2 regions of the Cytobacillus sp. EB106-05-05-XG126 genome follow, and region 1 is predicted to be linked to the other one. Evidence: a T-box and tRNA genes for the amino acid it is inferred to sense, from the RefSeq annotation. Region 1 holds a T-box; the other holds one or more tRNA genes.
What was found. A T-box is a leader RNA that pairs with one kind of tRNA and senses whether it is charged. The one in region 1 lies ahead of AC3WTL_RS11585 (valine--tRNA ligase), so its partner is inferred to be a tRNA-Val.

Region 1 (7,461 bases):
AAGAAAGCTGATTTCCTCAGTGTCTTATTTCATAGAGGTTCTCAAATATTGTTATATGCCCGCAGCTTGTTTCCTCCTCTAAAATTTGTAAAAAATAAAAATTGATCAATGGAATCTGAATATATTTGACAGTATATGTGTAATCTTTATAAACTTCAATGATGTATATCACTAACATTAGACCAATACACCTGTAAGAACCATATATTGAATAGGTAAAAGGTTTACTTCTCCATAAAAAAATCCTTTTGACATACAAAAGGATTTTTACTTCACATATTCCGCAACCCTATTCCTCCCGGCCTGCTTAGCTCCAACATATAAAGCTCTGTCAGCATGGCGTATGAGGGCCAGTGAATCATCGGCATCTTCTGGTGCAGCAGCTACCCCAATAGAAGCGGTAATATATACCTTTGTGCTGTTGCTTCTTCCATCGATGGTCTGTTTGAGTATAAATGGTCGATTGGCAATGGTCTGTCTGATAAGCTCGGCCCAGCCTATTGCATCTTCCTTGCTGGTATCAGGCATTAAGACAATAAATTCCTCGCCGCCATATCGGGAAGCAATTCCAGCCGTATCAATCAAATTTGTCAGCCGATCAGCCAATTCGCAGAGGATTTCATTTCCGCTCTGATGCCCATACGTATCGTTCACTTTTTTAAAATGATCGATATCGAGTATGATGAGCGAGAGGAGATCCCTTGAACCGTTAAGCAATCTGCTGAACTCTTCATTTAGTTTAGCTTCTATATAGCGGTAATTATATAGTTTCGTTAGCGCACAGCGCTCGCTTTTGGCTTTTGTTTCTTCATAGTGCCTGGCATTCTCAATCGCTATTGCAAAATGCGAACATAATATATCGACAATCATGAGCTGCGACTTTTCATATGCCCTCTTTTTCGTGGATGAAAGCAGCAGAATTCCCAATATTTCATTACTTCGGACTATGGGAACACAAATGATGCTCTCAGCATCTTCCGGCAAAAACTCCTTAGCAATGCTTTTCCATTTATTTTTCGAATGAAAAAGGACGGATTTTCCGGTTTCCAAAACCAATCCGCTGATTCCCTCATTTTTATTTGTTGGCATAAGATCATTTGGCTTAATTAGTTCATGCTCTTTCCGGTAAATGGAGTGAAGTTCATCATTGTCTTTGATATCAAGGATATAGGCATAATCAACAGGAACCATTTCGCTCAATTTCAAAATGAAAAGCTCCATAACCTCATTAACATCAAGATGCTCGGCCATTTTATGACTAATTTCTGAGGCTTTTTGAAGGTAATCAATCACCTTCTCACTTGAGTAATAAAGATGAAGTATGATTGAAAGACTTACAAATGGCACACCTACAATCAGGAGTGCAAGAATCCCCACTTCAGCATAGAGAATGTAAAGGATAAGGCCAATCGGGAATGTTATGAGTGAAGTGACCGTTTCCCAAATCAGGTCTTTTTCCAGAAAGGATATTCTCCTGCCGTACAAGGCAGCCTGAATTACACTGATTAATATCTGATTTAGTGTAAAATGAATAACCGGATAGGCGGCCGCAACCCAGAAATACCGGGGTTCAGCAATCAAATCTATGCCTGTTTTGCCTCCCATTGCAAAGTAAGCCAGCCCGCTCAATAAAGAGACCGTAAAGAATAAAAGTGAGTTAAGCGGCAGACGAAACAACTGGTCTTTTTGTACTTTAAGTCTGATAAGAAGTACCACGACACCGACCTGAACCATAACCATTTCAGCAAGAAGACCAAAGGTTAAGAATACTGCCATGGAAACCCATTGAATTAAAAAGATTGGTGTATTATTGACAACCATCGGCATGGAAGAAACGAGAAACATTAAAATAAAAAAGGCAAATAAACTGATTCCCTGTCCTGAAAGATCGGGAGGGTAAAAATGATAGGTTAGCATGGAACCTGCGGGAAATAGCAGTATCCATAATAACCATATTTTTTTCTTGGCTCGTGAACTAACTATCTTTTCCCCCTCCTCCAATTTATTCAGGAAAATAGTCTGATAATAAAAATATTTTATCAAATTTTCTAACTTTTGTCATATTTTCATTGTTTGTTTTCCAAAAGTTTCAAAAGAACTGGCTTCACTTCTGATAGGAAGTAAAGGGATCCGGTTATGACAAGGACGCTGTTTTTTCCTGATTCGCACACTTCAGTCTTCAATAGCTCTTTCCAATCTGTGTGAAATTGTTTCCTGCTGTTGTCACTGAGATTATATAAATCTTCAGCTGATGCTGCTCTCGGAAAGTGAAATTCTGTAAAGGTGATGGAGTCTGCAGCAGAGTCAAGCTTATTGATCATTTTATCAAGCTTTTTATCAGCCAGCGCAGCAAATATAATCTTTTTGCTTCGATCTCCAAAACGCTTCTCCAGCTCGGCAGTTAAAGCAGATATCCCTTCTTCATTATGTGCCCCATCTATTACCACCAGCGGGTCATGAGACACAATTTCAAATCTGCCGGGCCAGAAGGCTGTTTTCAATCCGGCTCTTATGTGTTTCTCCTCTATTAAGAACGAATAAAACTTATTTAATAGCTCTGCTGCCATTACAGCCAAGGATGCATTTTCAGTCTGGTGTTTCCCGCTCATCCCTGTCTCAAGATCACGGAACTCCTGAAATACTGTCTCAAGGGAGAAAAACTCACCCTTGACCAGGGATTTATGATCCGAAATAGTAAATTCATTTCCCAGCTGATAAATCGGGGACTTTAAGCCTAAAGCTTTATCTTGAATAACAGCGAGGGCTTCTTCCTGTTTAACAGCTGTAATAACACTGATCCCAGGTTTAATGATTCCCGCTTTTTCAAGGGCGATTTTCTCATATGTATCCCCAAGTATGGCTGTATGATCGAGCCCGATGCTTGTAATGATTGATAACACGGGATAGATGATGTTAGTGGAGTCATATCTGCCCCCAAGTCCCACTTCAAACAATACAAGATCCACTGGTCTTATATGACCAAAATATTGAAAAGCCATGGCGGTAATGATTTCAAACTCAGTTGGGCCGCCAAGTTCGGTCTGTTCCAATTCAACAGCCAGCGGATATATATCATTGGCAAGCTGAACGAGATCGTCATCCCCAATCGGAGTTCCGTTAAGAGAAATGCGTTCATTAAAATTCTCAAAATATGGCGATGTAAACGTCCCGACCGAATAACCCGCCTCTTGAAGAATTGATCTCAAAAATGTGACTGTTGAGCCTTTCCCATTCGTTCCGCCAATATGAACAGACTTAATCCTTCTCTCCGGATGCCCGAGTTTTTCCATCATCCATTCCATTCTCTGCAGACCAGGTTTCATCCCCAGCCTAAGCCTTGAATGAATCCATCCAAGAGCTTCCTCATAAGCAGTAAACATCTATATGCACCTCCGTTATAACAGGAAGGAAGACGAATCCTTAATATGGACCCGCCTTCCGCAACTTTTAATTATTCTCCTTTTAACTCTCTAATGCGGGCTTCTACAGCTGCTCTCTTCTCGCTGTAGTCTTGTTCTTTTGCTTTCTCTTCTTCAATTACCTTTTCAGGCGCTTTTTTAATAAAGCCTTCATTTGAAAGTTTCTTTTGAACCCGTTCTACTTCTTTATTTAATTTATCCCATTCTTTCTGCAGTCTGGCCACTTCTTCTTGGATATTAATCAAGCCCTCAAGCGGCAGGATAATTTCTGCACCAGTCACAACTGCTGTCATCGCCTTATCAGGTGTTTCAACCTCTAAAGCCAGCACCAGTTCCTCAGGATTACAGAAGCGTTCAATATAGGCACTGTTATTTTCCAGTGTAGTAAGAATTTCCTGGTCTTTAGCCCTAACCATCATTTTAATTTTCTTGCTCATTGGCGTGTTCACTTCAGCACGGCTGTTGCGGACAGAACGGATGATTTCAACAAGCAGCTTCATTTCATTTGCAGCCTGGTTGTCTGTGTATTCTTCGTTTACAGCTGGCCACTGAGCAACTGTGATGGATTCGCCTGAATGAGGAAGGTTCTGCCAAATTTCCTCCGTTATGAATGGCATAAATGGATGAAGCAGGCGCATTGTGTTATCCAGAACATATGCCAGGATGGAGCGCGTCGTTTTCTTGGCAGCTTCATCTTCTCCATAAAGCGGAAGCTTCGCCATTTCGATATACCAGTCGCAGAAATCATCCCAGATGAAGTTGTAAAGCACTCGGCCAACCTCTCCAAACTCATAGCGGTCAGACAATCTTGTAACAGTCTCAATTGTTTCATTCAAACGGGTTAATATCCACTTATCAGCAACAGACTTTTCACCGCTTAAATCAATTTCTTCGAATTTTAATCCATCCATATTCATTAAGGCAAAGCGGGATGCATTCCAGATTTTATTGGCAAAGTTCCAGGTTGCCTCTACCTTTTCCATACTGAAACGAAGATCCTGTCCCGGCGAGCTTCCTGTAGAAAGGAAATAACGGAGTGAATCGGCACCATACTGGTCGATTACATCCATTGGATCAACGCCATTTCCAAGGGACTTACTCATCTTGCGTCCCTGTGAGTCACGAACAAGTCCATGAATTAATACATCCTGGAAAGGACGCTCTCCTGTAAATTCGAGACCTTGGAAGATCATTCGTGATACCCAGAAGAAAATGATGTCATAGCCTGTTACAAGAGCTGCTGTCGGATAGTATCTCTTAAAGTCAGCAGATTCAGTATCCGGCCAGCCCATCGTTGAAAACGGCCATAATGCAGAACTGAACCATGTATCTAATACATCTTTATCCTGTTCCCAGTTTTCACTATCTTCAGGAGCTTCATGACCTACGTAAACCTCACCAGTCTCCTTGTGATACCAGGCCGGGATGCGGTGTCCCCACCAAAGCTGGCGTGAAATGCACCAGTCGCGGATATTTTCCATCCAGCGCAGATACGTTTTTTCAAATCGCTCCGGAACAAAGTTCACTTTTTCCTCTTTATTTTGAAGTGCGATGGCTTCATCTGCAAGAGGCTGCATTTTTACAAACCATTGTGTTGAAAGGTATGGTTCGACTACTGCACCGCTGCGCTCTGAATGGCCCACAGAATGCATATGCTCTTCAATTCTGAAAAGAACTCCTTCTTCCTGAAGGTCCTTTACGATCTGCTTGCGGCATTCAAAGCGGTCCATACCCTGGTATTTACCGGCTCTCGTGTTCATCGTGCCGTCTTCATTCATTACAAGGATTCTTTCAAGATTGTGGCGGTTTCCGATTTCGAAATCATTAGGGTCATGAGCCGGTGTAATTTTTACTGCACCTGACCCGAAATCCATTTCTACATAATCATCTGCAACAATTGGAATTTCCCGTCCTGTAATCGGAAGTTTAACCGTCTTGCCGATTAAATGCTTATAACGCTCATCTTCCGGGTGTACTGCTACAGCTGTATCGCCAAGCATCGTTTCAGGGCGCGTAGTGGCAATTTCGATATGTCCCGAACCGTCTGTCAGTGGATATCTCATATGGTAGAAAGCACCTTGAACATCCTTATATATAACTTCGATATCAGAAAGGGCTGTTTTCGTAGACGGATCCCAGTTGATGATGTACTCGCCGCGGTAAATCAGGCCTTTATTATAAAGTGAAACGAAAACCTCTCTAACAGCTTTTGATAAGCCTTCATCAAGGGTGAAGCGTTCACGGCTGTAATCAAGCCCTAATCCAAGCTTTGACCATTGCTGGCGGATATGGCTGGCATATTCCTCTTTCCATTTCCATGTTTCTTCCACAAATTTTTCACGGCCTAGATCATAGCGGCTTTTTCCATCACTGCGAAGCTTTTCTTCAACCTTTGCCTGCGTGGCGATACCTGCATGGTCCATTCCAGGAAGCCATAAAACATCGTAACCCTGCATACGCTTCATTCGGGTGAGGATGTCCTGCAGCGTCGTATCCCATGCATGGCCGAGATGAAGCTTTCCTGTTACGTTTGGAGGCGGGATTACAATTGTATACGGCTGCTTCGTTTCGTCATCTTTTGCCTCAAAGAACTTCCCTTCCAGCCACCAGTCATATCTTCCTTTTTCAATCGCCAGCGGATCATATTTCGTCGGCATTGTTAATTCATTGTTATCCATATGTCATACTTCCTTTCTAAAAGCAATCAGCAAAAATAAAAAACTCCACTCGCCATAAAAGGACGAATGGAGTTTGTTTCGCGGTACCACCTTTTTTTCAGCCACTAAAGAAAATCCCCAAAAGACATTCTTATAGTGATTGACACTTATGCAGATAACGGATTTCCCGTCTTTTACTACTTGGCTTAAGCCTTTCGCAAAAGATGCTCTGGGGCGACCTTCCAACGGTTCTGCCTGGATAACCTTTCAGCTGCTGGTTTTCCTCTCTAAAAGGCAAATGGCCATTGTACTCTTCCCTGTCTTAGCATCGATATAAAGTTATATATAAAATATACTACCGAAAAAAGACTGTTATAGTCAATAAGGATATCCCAGTTTTTTATATATTATTCACTGTCTCCATTGAAGTGCTGCTTAATCTGCCCTTATTCATTGCCGGGTGCGTGAATGTTATAAGGGGAAAAATGAAAATAGGCACTTTACGGAAAAAAGAATCATAGGATGTATATAAGAACATTGGGAAAAGGGGTATGCACAAATGAGAAGAAAATATAATCCATACACACTGCCTCCCTGGTTAAGAACTTTCAGGAATGTATGTGCACAATTCATTATCCCGTTCTGTGTGTTTCAAGGCATAAGAACCATATTATTGCCTACTACCTTCGATGTACTGCTGCTCTCGCTGTTCATCCTGATCGCTATCGCCTTTCATCTTCAATTGGTTTAGGAGCCCGCTTTCTTCAGCTTTGGGCTCCTTCCTGTGACTGAGCTTCTGCTGCCGCTTTGGCTTCCTGCTTTTGCCTCTCAATCTCATCTATTCTCATAACGGCATATTCAATATTTTTTAAAAGCCAGTACTGCCTTTGCAGATGCTGAACCGCCTTTCTCTCTCCTCTCTTTCCTTCCCCTTTATGATATTGTTCGCAAGCTTTGATAATCGGACCCGGATGAGCAAAGTAGCTTTGAAACAGCAGCATCTCGTCGTCCCTGAAGGGAAAGTACTTCATATATGTGTATATCCATTCTACACTTTCTTCCGATCTTTTTGGATATGTTTTCAGTGTTCTTGATAAAAACGGCAACAAATCATGGAGCGGCGATCCCTGTCTTGCATTTTCGAAATTTGTGAAGTAGCCATATCCCCTATCATCGTATAAAAAATGTTCGGTTGAAACTTTTCCATGAATGATGACCGTACGTGCTTTTTCACTTTCCTTTGTTTTTTCATACCAATCCTTAAATTTGTTTGTGGAGAATTTTAGTGCCTGGCTGACATCATGGTAGTATAGGGAAAACATTAGCTCAAAAGGAGACATATACTCTTTTCGTTCGCAGGCCTCGATGAATCCCTCCAAAAACTC
Region 2 (7,461 bases), on a different contig from region 1:
TAAAGCATGAAATGCTTCTCAAACAAGAAGATTTTCTACTATTCAAAATTATTTTTATTTAAATTTCGTTTAGAAATCCACTCTATTATGTGAAGGTAATCCTTCTTTTAGTAAATTCTAAAGGATGAAATACTTCTTTAGCAAGAGAAAAATGTATTTTTAAAAATAAAAATTTATTTTTATGCATAAACCATATTTCCTTATGATGTATGACTTATAAAATATTTTTCAATGCTAACCTTTGATATACTTAAACGTCTAAAATAATTTTTAGGCAAACGGTTGCATCATTTTCCCGCCCGTGTTAACTTAAGATAATAATTAAACTAAATAGTATTTTCATAGAATAAATTCATGCATTCATCGATATTTTTTTCGTGAAATTATGGGAATGCTTTTTTAGTCCACATAATGAAAGCCCATACAATAAGGGAGAGAAGAACAATGAAAAAATTATTTTCTTTTGATTTCTGGCAAAAGTTTGGAAAGGCATTACTTGTAGTAGTGGCTGTAATGCCAGCTGCAGGTATTATGATTTCACTTGGCAAGCTTGTTGGCATGACAGGTACTGACATAGCATATGTGCAAGCGATTGCACGAGTTTTGGAGGATATCGGCTGGGCCATTATTACAAATCTTCATATCTTATTTGCAGTTGCAATTGGCGGTTCCTGGGCTAAGGAGCGTGCAGGCGGAGCGTTTGCAGCTCTTATTGCTTTCATTCTGATTAATAGAATTACAGGCGCCATATTCGGAGTAAAGTCCGACATGTTAGGTAATTCCGGGGCCACGGTAAAATCCCTTTTTGGACAAGATCTTATTGTCCCGGACTATTTCACTTCTGTTTTAGGTGCACCAGCATTAAATATGGGAGTATTCGTCGGGATTATTTCAGGTTTTCTTGGCGCAAATTTATTTAACAAGTATTATAACTATGATAAATTGCCAAATTCACTTTCCTTTTTCAATGGAAAGCGATTTGTACCCTTCACTGTAATCGGCGGCTCTGTTGCAGCAGCCTTGGTCTTATCAATTGTTTGGCCATTTATTCAAGGATTATTAAATGATTTCGGACAATGGATTGCTACATCACGGAATACAGCACCTGTTATCGCTCCATTTGTTTTTGGCGCACTGGAAAGATTGCTTCTTCCATTTGGATTGCATCATATGCTGACAGTCCCAATTAATTATACAGAGCTCGGCGGAACTTATAAAATCCTTACAGGCTCTAATGCAGGTTCAACGGTCGCTGGACAAGATCCGCTATGGCTCGCATGGATTGCCGACCTGAATAACTTTTTGGCTGCAGGAGATACAGAAAGCTATAAGCAATTGCTGAATGACGTTACCCCTGCCCGCTTTAAAGTTGGCCAAATGATTCTGTCCGCTGCTGCCTTAATGGGAATTGCGCTTGCAATGTACCGCAATGTAGATCCTGAGAAAAAGAAGAAATACAAATCGATGTTCTTCTCCGCTGGTTTGGCAGTATTCTTAACTGGAGTAACAGAACCGATTGAATTTATGTTCATGTTTGCTGCTCCACTTCTTTATATCGTGTATGCAGTTATGACAGGTCTGGCATTTGCAGTCGTTGACATTATTAATATCCGTGTTCATTCTTTTGGCATCATTGAATTGATTACAAGAACACCAATGATTATAAAAGCTGGCTTATGGCTGGATCTTGTAAACTTTGTAATTGCCTGCCTCGTATTCTTCGGACTAAACTTTTGGGTTGCCAATTTTATGATCAGAAAATTTAACTTCCCTACACCAGGACGCAATGGAAACTATATTGAAGAAGAAAATAATGCTTCATCTTCAGAAACTTCAGTCAAGAAAAATTCACTAGCTCCTGTGTTAATCGAATTATTAGGCGGAAAAGAAAATATTGAAGACGTTGATGCCTGTATGACCCGCTTGCGTGTCACAGTAAAGGACACTGCATCAGTTGCTGGTGAACAGGACTGGAAGAAGAATGGAGCTTTAGGTCTTATCGTTAAGGACAAAGGCGTTCAGGCAATTTATGGACCAAAAGCAGATGTCCTTAAATCTGATATCCAAGACCTTCTGGGAGCTTAACAATGAAATTATTAACTCTAAACTGTCACTCATGGCAGGAGGAACAGCAGCTGGAAAAAATCAAAATTCTTGCTGAGGCTATTAAGGAGAACCGCTATGATGTCATCGCTCTGCAGGAGGTCAGCCAGCATATCAAAGCCCCTTTAATAGATGGCCATATTAAAAAAGATAACTATGCACTGCTGTTAATTGAAGAATTGAGAAAAATAGGTGTGGAAGATTACGTTTTTAAATGGGATTTCTCACATATTGGATATGATATTTACGAAGAGGGTCTTGCCATATTGACAAAGCATGAAATAAAGGAGGATTTTTCCTTCTTTATTACCCAAAATAAAGACCAGGCACACTGGAAGACACGAAAAATTATTGGTGTTAAATTAGTTTACAAAAACAGACCAATTACCTTTTATTCTTGTCACCTTGGCTGGTGGGATGATGAAGAAGAATCCTTTAAGTTTCAGGCTGAATCTCTTCTTGCACTTGCATCTAAAGATGAACCCGCCATCTTTATGGGTGATTTCAACAGCTCGGCGTATGTCCGCAATGAAGGTTATGACTTTCTCATCGGCAAAGGGCTTTATGACACTTTTGAATTAGCAGACAAGCAGGATTCAGGAGTGACGGTTAAAGGCAAAATTGCCGGCTGGGACGAAAATAAACATGAGATGCGCATCGACTTGATTTTATCATCGTATCCGATCCATCCAAAATATTCACGAGTTATTTTTAATGGCATAAACAAACCCATCATTTCCGATCATTATGGAGTGGAAATTGAAATTTAGCCATAAAGAAAATCCCTGACAATGAAGTCAGGGATTTTCTTTATACCGTCAGCCTGTAAACCGGTTCGGGATGAAAGGCCTGAAAAATCTCCCCTGTCGGTTCAAAACCAACTTTCTCATATACACGAACAGCCGGCTCGTTCTCCTTGATGACAGATAGGTAGATTTCATGGCACCCATATTTCTCTTTCATTTCCTCAATTACAAGTTTAATAGCCGGTATGCCATAGCCTTTCCCCTGAAATTGATGTCCAAGCATCAGACTGACAAGTTCATAGCGGCCATGCTCTTTATCCAGACCATGAGTCGCAAAGCCAATTAATGATTCGCTATCGTATATACCTTTACATGTCCAGCCATTGACTGAAGCCAGAGCAATGAAAAAAGCATTGGAACCGACAAACCTTTCGAAAATTTGAAACTTCTTTTCCTGCTCTTCTTCAGATTTCAAATTTATAATCTCAAAAAAATTTTTCTCTGTAACAGGTTTCAGTTGTAAATCCATGTCATCTTTCCTCTCATTCCAAATCATTCCTAAAAATAAATTCGCAGCCATAGCCAAGAATTCCTTTATAAAAAGATAAAAAGCCTCCCGTTAAAATTTATAGGGAGGCTCCTGCATTATTATTTTTTCCGTTTCTTTGTCAATCTGCCTAATAAGAAAGCTCCTGCTGCAACACCAATGACTGTATTTGTTTTCTTGGTAAATACCTGCTTGGCCACAAGGTTTAAGTTCTGCGGCCGTTCTGCCAGGCGTCTCATGAAGTAGCCATACCAGTCATGTCCAAAAGGAACATATGTGCAGAAATTATAGCCTTCACCAGCAAGCTTCAGCTGCATATCCTTGCGGAAGCCATAGAGCATTTGGAATTCAAATTTATCTTTAGGGATATTGTTAGCCCTTACAAAATCTTTTACATGATTAATTACATTATGGTCATGTGTTGCAATAGACGTGAATTTGCCATTCAACAGATGCCATTCTATTAATTTAATAAAGTTAGCGTCAATGTCATTTTTGTCCTGATAAGCAATTTCTTCAGGCTCCTTGTAAGCACCTTTGACAATCCGCAGCCGGAAATTCTGATATTTCTTCAGGTCTTCTTCAGCATCCAGGAAATATGCCTGAATAACTGTACCGAAGTTATTGTATTCCTTAGATAATTCATCCAGAATGTCAAAGGAAGGCTGCAAGCGCTTGGAGTCTTCCATATCCATATTCACAAATATACCATACTGGCTTGCTCTCTCTACTATCTCCCTAACATTTTCCAGGCAGAAAGAGTAGTCAATATCAAGGCCTAATTGAGAAGGCTTTAAAGAGATATGTGCATCCACCTGATTTTCATGAATCGCCTCTATCACTTCTATTATTTGTTTTTTCGCTTCTGCCGCCTCTTCTTTTTTATATACAAATTCCCCGAGGTTATCGACAGTACAAGAGATGCCATGAGCATTAAGCTCTTTTATGCTCTGAATAGCTTCTTCTAAATTTGTCCCCGCAACTACATTCTGCGCACCCAATTTCAATCCATATTTCTTTGCGGCACTATTCAGAAATTCGTTTTGGGAAAGGCCTATAAACAGATCTTTCAACATAGAAATATCCCCTAACTCTTGTAATTTCACAATAAAATTATAGCATAGATTTTCAATAAAAATTATTTTGTGAATTTTTATATTTTAACGATTCCCTATCACTGTTTCGTTAAAACATCGGGGTAGTTCTCAGTTCAAAAACAAATTTCCTATCAACAAAAAAATGCCTGGCTACGGCAGCCAGGCATTTTAAGTATGATTCCGACTGGGTTCGAACCAGCGACCTCTACCCTGTCAAGGTAGCGCTCTCCCAGCTGAGCTACGGAATCGTTATGAATATTGCCCTGTATTGGGGACAATATAAAATATACTTCTTTCCAACATAAAAGTCAATACCTATATTTCATCCATAGACTATAAAGTTAGCAGCCGGGAAGCTAGATTACATTCCCATTACAATTTATGCATTTATGCCTTAAAGGTATCTTTTTGAGAATTTTTGCTTTATAATGCCCTCTATATGATTCATTTGTTAGTTGAATCAAACTATACAGGGTTACGGAAGGAGAAATATCAATGAAGAAACTAATGTATCCCTTTTTACTAGTATTAATATCTGCTGTTTTAGCTGCTTGCGGAGCTGACGATAAAAGCAAGAGTGCAGATAAAAAAGAAGAGCCGAAAACAGCTGAAGCCGATCAGCAGGACCAGCAAAAGCAAATGGAAGAAATGCAAAAGAAAATGGATAAGCAAAAGCTTGATGAAGAAAAGACAGTTGCAATTGTGAATGACCAGGAAGTTCTTGGACGTGAGTATAACAGTGTCCTTACTTCTTCACAAATGATGTATCAGCAAATGGGACAAGACCCTACTACAAAAGATGCTGCCGAGAAAATTAAGAAGCAGACACTTGATAGTCTTGTGGGCCAGACACTCCTTCTCCAGGAGGCTGATAAAAAAGGCTATAAAGCTTCTGATGAAGAAGTCAAAAAGCAGCTCGAAGAAACAAAAGGACAATTCAAAAATGATAAGGAATTTGAAACAGCAATGAAACAGGCTGGCCTTAATCCCGATTCATTAGAGAAGGAAATTGCCAACAATATTAAATATACGAAATACATCGAAGGCGAGATTAAACCTGAGAATGTTACAGATGCTGAAATTCAAAAATTCTATGAAGAATATGCAAGCCAGGGTGGTGCTGAAGGACAGGAGCCCCCTAAATTGGAAGAAGTAAAACCGCAGATCAAACAGCAGCTCGAACAGCAAAAACAGCAGGAAATGCTCGTTAAGCATGTAGAAGATTTGAAGAAAAATGCAAAAATTGATATTAAAGTATAATTATCATTGAGCAGCTCCCATTTATGGGAGCTGTTTTTCTATGTTTATTCATCATGGAATCTATTGGATATCTTCTTCCCCTTGAGTAATTATTTAAATGCTGTAATATGTATTGGGGAGGATTCTACATGATTAAACACACTACATTCATTCAAATAATTGCAGGTTATTTAATTCTCACTCTTGGTGTTTCACTAATCATCTTATCCAATCTTGGTGCAGGTGCCTGGGACACTGTTTATGTTGGGCTTTTCAATAAATTCGGTCTTACCATTGGAACCTGGTCATTCCTGGTTACGGCTTCCCTTATATTTTTCAATGCCATACTTTCCTGGGAAAAGCCGCAGTTTAAATCATTTATTGGAACCATTTTAGCGAGTCTGGGGATCGATTTTTGGATGGAGCTTGTTTTTAGCGGCTTCACCGTTACACACTATCCCTATCAGATACTTGCCTTCTTTACTGGTATTATACTTCTGGGCTTCGGAGTATCTATCTATATCCGACCGCAATTATTCAGCGGCCCCATTGATGGATTAATGATCGCAACTGCCAAAAGGCTCAATATCAGTATGAAGACTGCACGTATTATTAATGAATTTTTAGCACTGGCCATTGGCCTTCTCTTAGGCGGTCCGGTCGGAATGGGTACTTTGTTAGTAGCCATCTTTTTAGGCTATGCCATACAATATGGGACTGTCCTTCTAAATCACTTAAAAGATAAGGGATTAAAGATTATTTAAAAGACTTCATTTATGAGGTCTTTTTTTATGCGAACAAATTTTCGCATTCCACTTGATCAGGAACGCACGTTCGTTTATAATGTAAATAAAAGTAAGGAGGGGTTTCTCTATGAAAGGAATTCTTTATCGAGCTATGGAAGAGAGAAAGCCTGTGGAAATCATTTATCTCTCCAAACGCAATTCATTTTCACAAAGAAAAATATTAATCAAAGAACTTCGAGGCAGCACGATTTTAGCCTATTGTTTATATAGAAAACAAATGCGTATCTTTAATTTGAATCATATCATGTCCATTTTACCCGAAAAGAAGGCTCGCCAGATAAGCTAAAAGACCAGTTCACTTCATTCATCAAGGCTGTATTTCACAAAAGAAGTACGGCTTTTTATTATGCCTCCTTCCCGATTATCCTGCTCCCTTTGGGGTATATATTCTCTAACTGGGAATGGACACTAAAATTCCCCATGATTAGGAAAGGAAGGATGTTATGAAAACTAACTCTTTAATTACTGCATTGTTTGCAGGCAGCCTTTTACTGGCAGGCTGTAATCAGACTGAAGAGCAAATTGTAGAGGAGGAAGACAAAAACAACCCTTCTACGGAAGAACAGCGGGCAGAAACGGAGGAAACACCCGAAGAAAACAAAAGAATAACTGAAGAAGTTGGCTTGGGAGACACTCGAGACCTTTTCACAGAGGCTTATGGTGAAAATAAAAACAACGAGGAGATAGCCCGCTTTAATGGAGACAGTATGCTGGTAGAGTTTAAAACCCATCGCGCAGTTAATGTTGAGCTGCAATTTGAAGATATGGAAAAAGATATGAGTAATGAAGAGGCTCTTGCATTTATCGAAAAAAGGATTCCGAAAGATGCTGAGGAAGTTAACAGAGTTAAAGATGATAATAACCAGCGTGAAATCATTGAGTATAAAAGCAAACTATTAAAAGAAACCCTCAGTGAAGAAGTA

Region 2: it encodes a tRNA-Val, which carries the amino acid that the T-box ahead of AC3WTL_RS11585 (valine--tRNA ligase) is inferred to sense. The anticodon was not compared.

Annotation. Positions count from the first base shown of each region.
Region 1 covers NZ_JBYTDU010000002.1:236,179-243,639, reverse strand. Annotated here, with positions in the region: gene AC3WTL_RS11595 (sensor domain-containing diguanylate cyclase) at 268-1,917, opposite strand; gene AC3WTL_RS11590 (bifunctional folylpolyglutamate synthase/dihydrofolate synthase) at 2,067-3,380, opposite strand; gene AC3WTL_RS11585 (valine--tRNA ligase) at 3,452-6,097, opposite strand; T-box leader at 6,153-6,409, opposite strand; gene AC3WTL_RS11580 (YszA family small membrane protein) at 6,636-6,827, shown strand; gene ysxE (spore coat protein YsxE) at 6,841-7,461, opposite strand, start outside.
Region 2 covers NZ_JBYTDU010000001.1:1,885,653-1,893,113, forward strand. Annotated here, with positions in the region: gene AC3WTL_RS09345 (PTS transporter subunit IIBC) at 445-2,085, shown strand; gene AC3WTL_RS09350 (endonuclease/exonuclease/phosphatase family protein) at 2,088-2,873, shown strand; gene AC3WTL_RS09355 (GNAT family N-acetyltransferase) at 2,914-3,378, opposite strand; gene AC3WTL_RS09360 (proline dehydrogenase family protein) at 3,498-4,472, opposite strand; tRNA gene AC3WTL_RS09365 (tRNA-Val) at 4,669-4,741, opposite strand; gene AC3WTL_RS09370 (SurA N-terminal domain-containing protein) at 4,989-5,753, shown strand; gene AC3WTL_RS09375 (YczE/YyaS/YitT family protein) at 5,882-6,496, shown strand; gene AC3WTL_RS09380 (hypothetical protein) at 6,606-6,824, shown strand; gene AC3WTL_RS09385 (hypothetical protein) at 6,982-7,461, shown strand, end outside.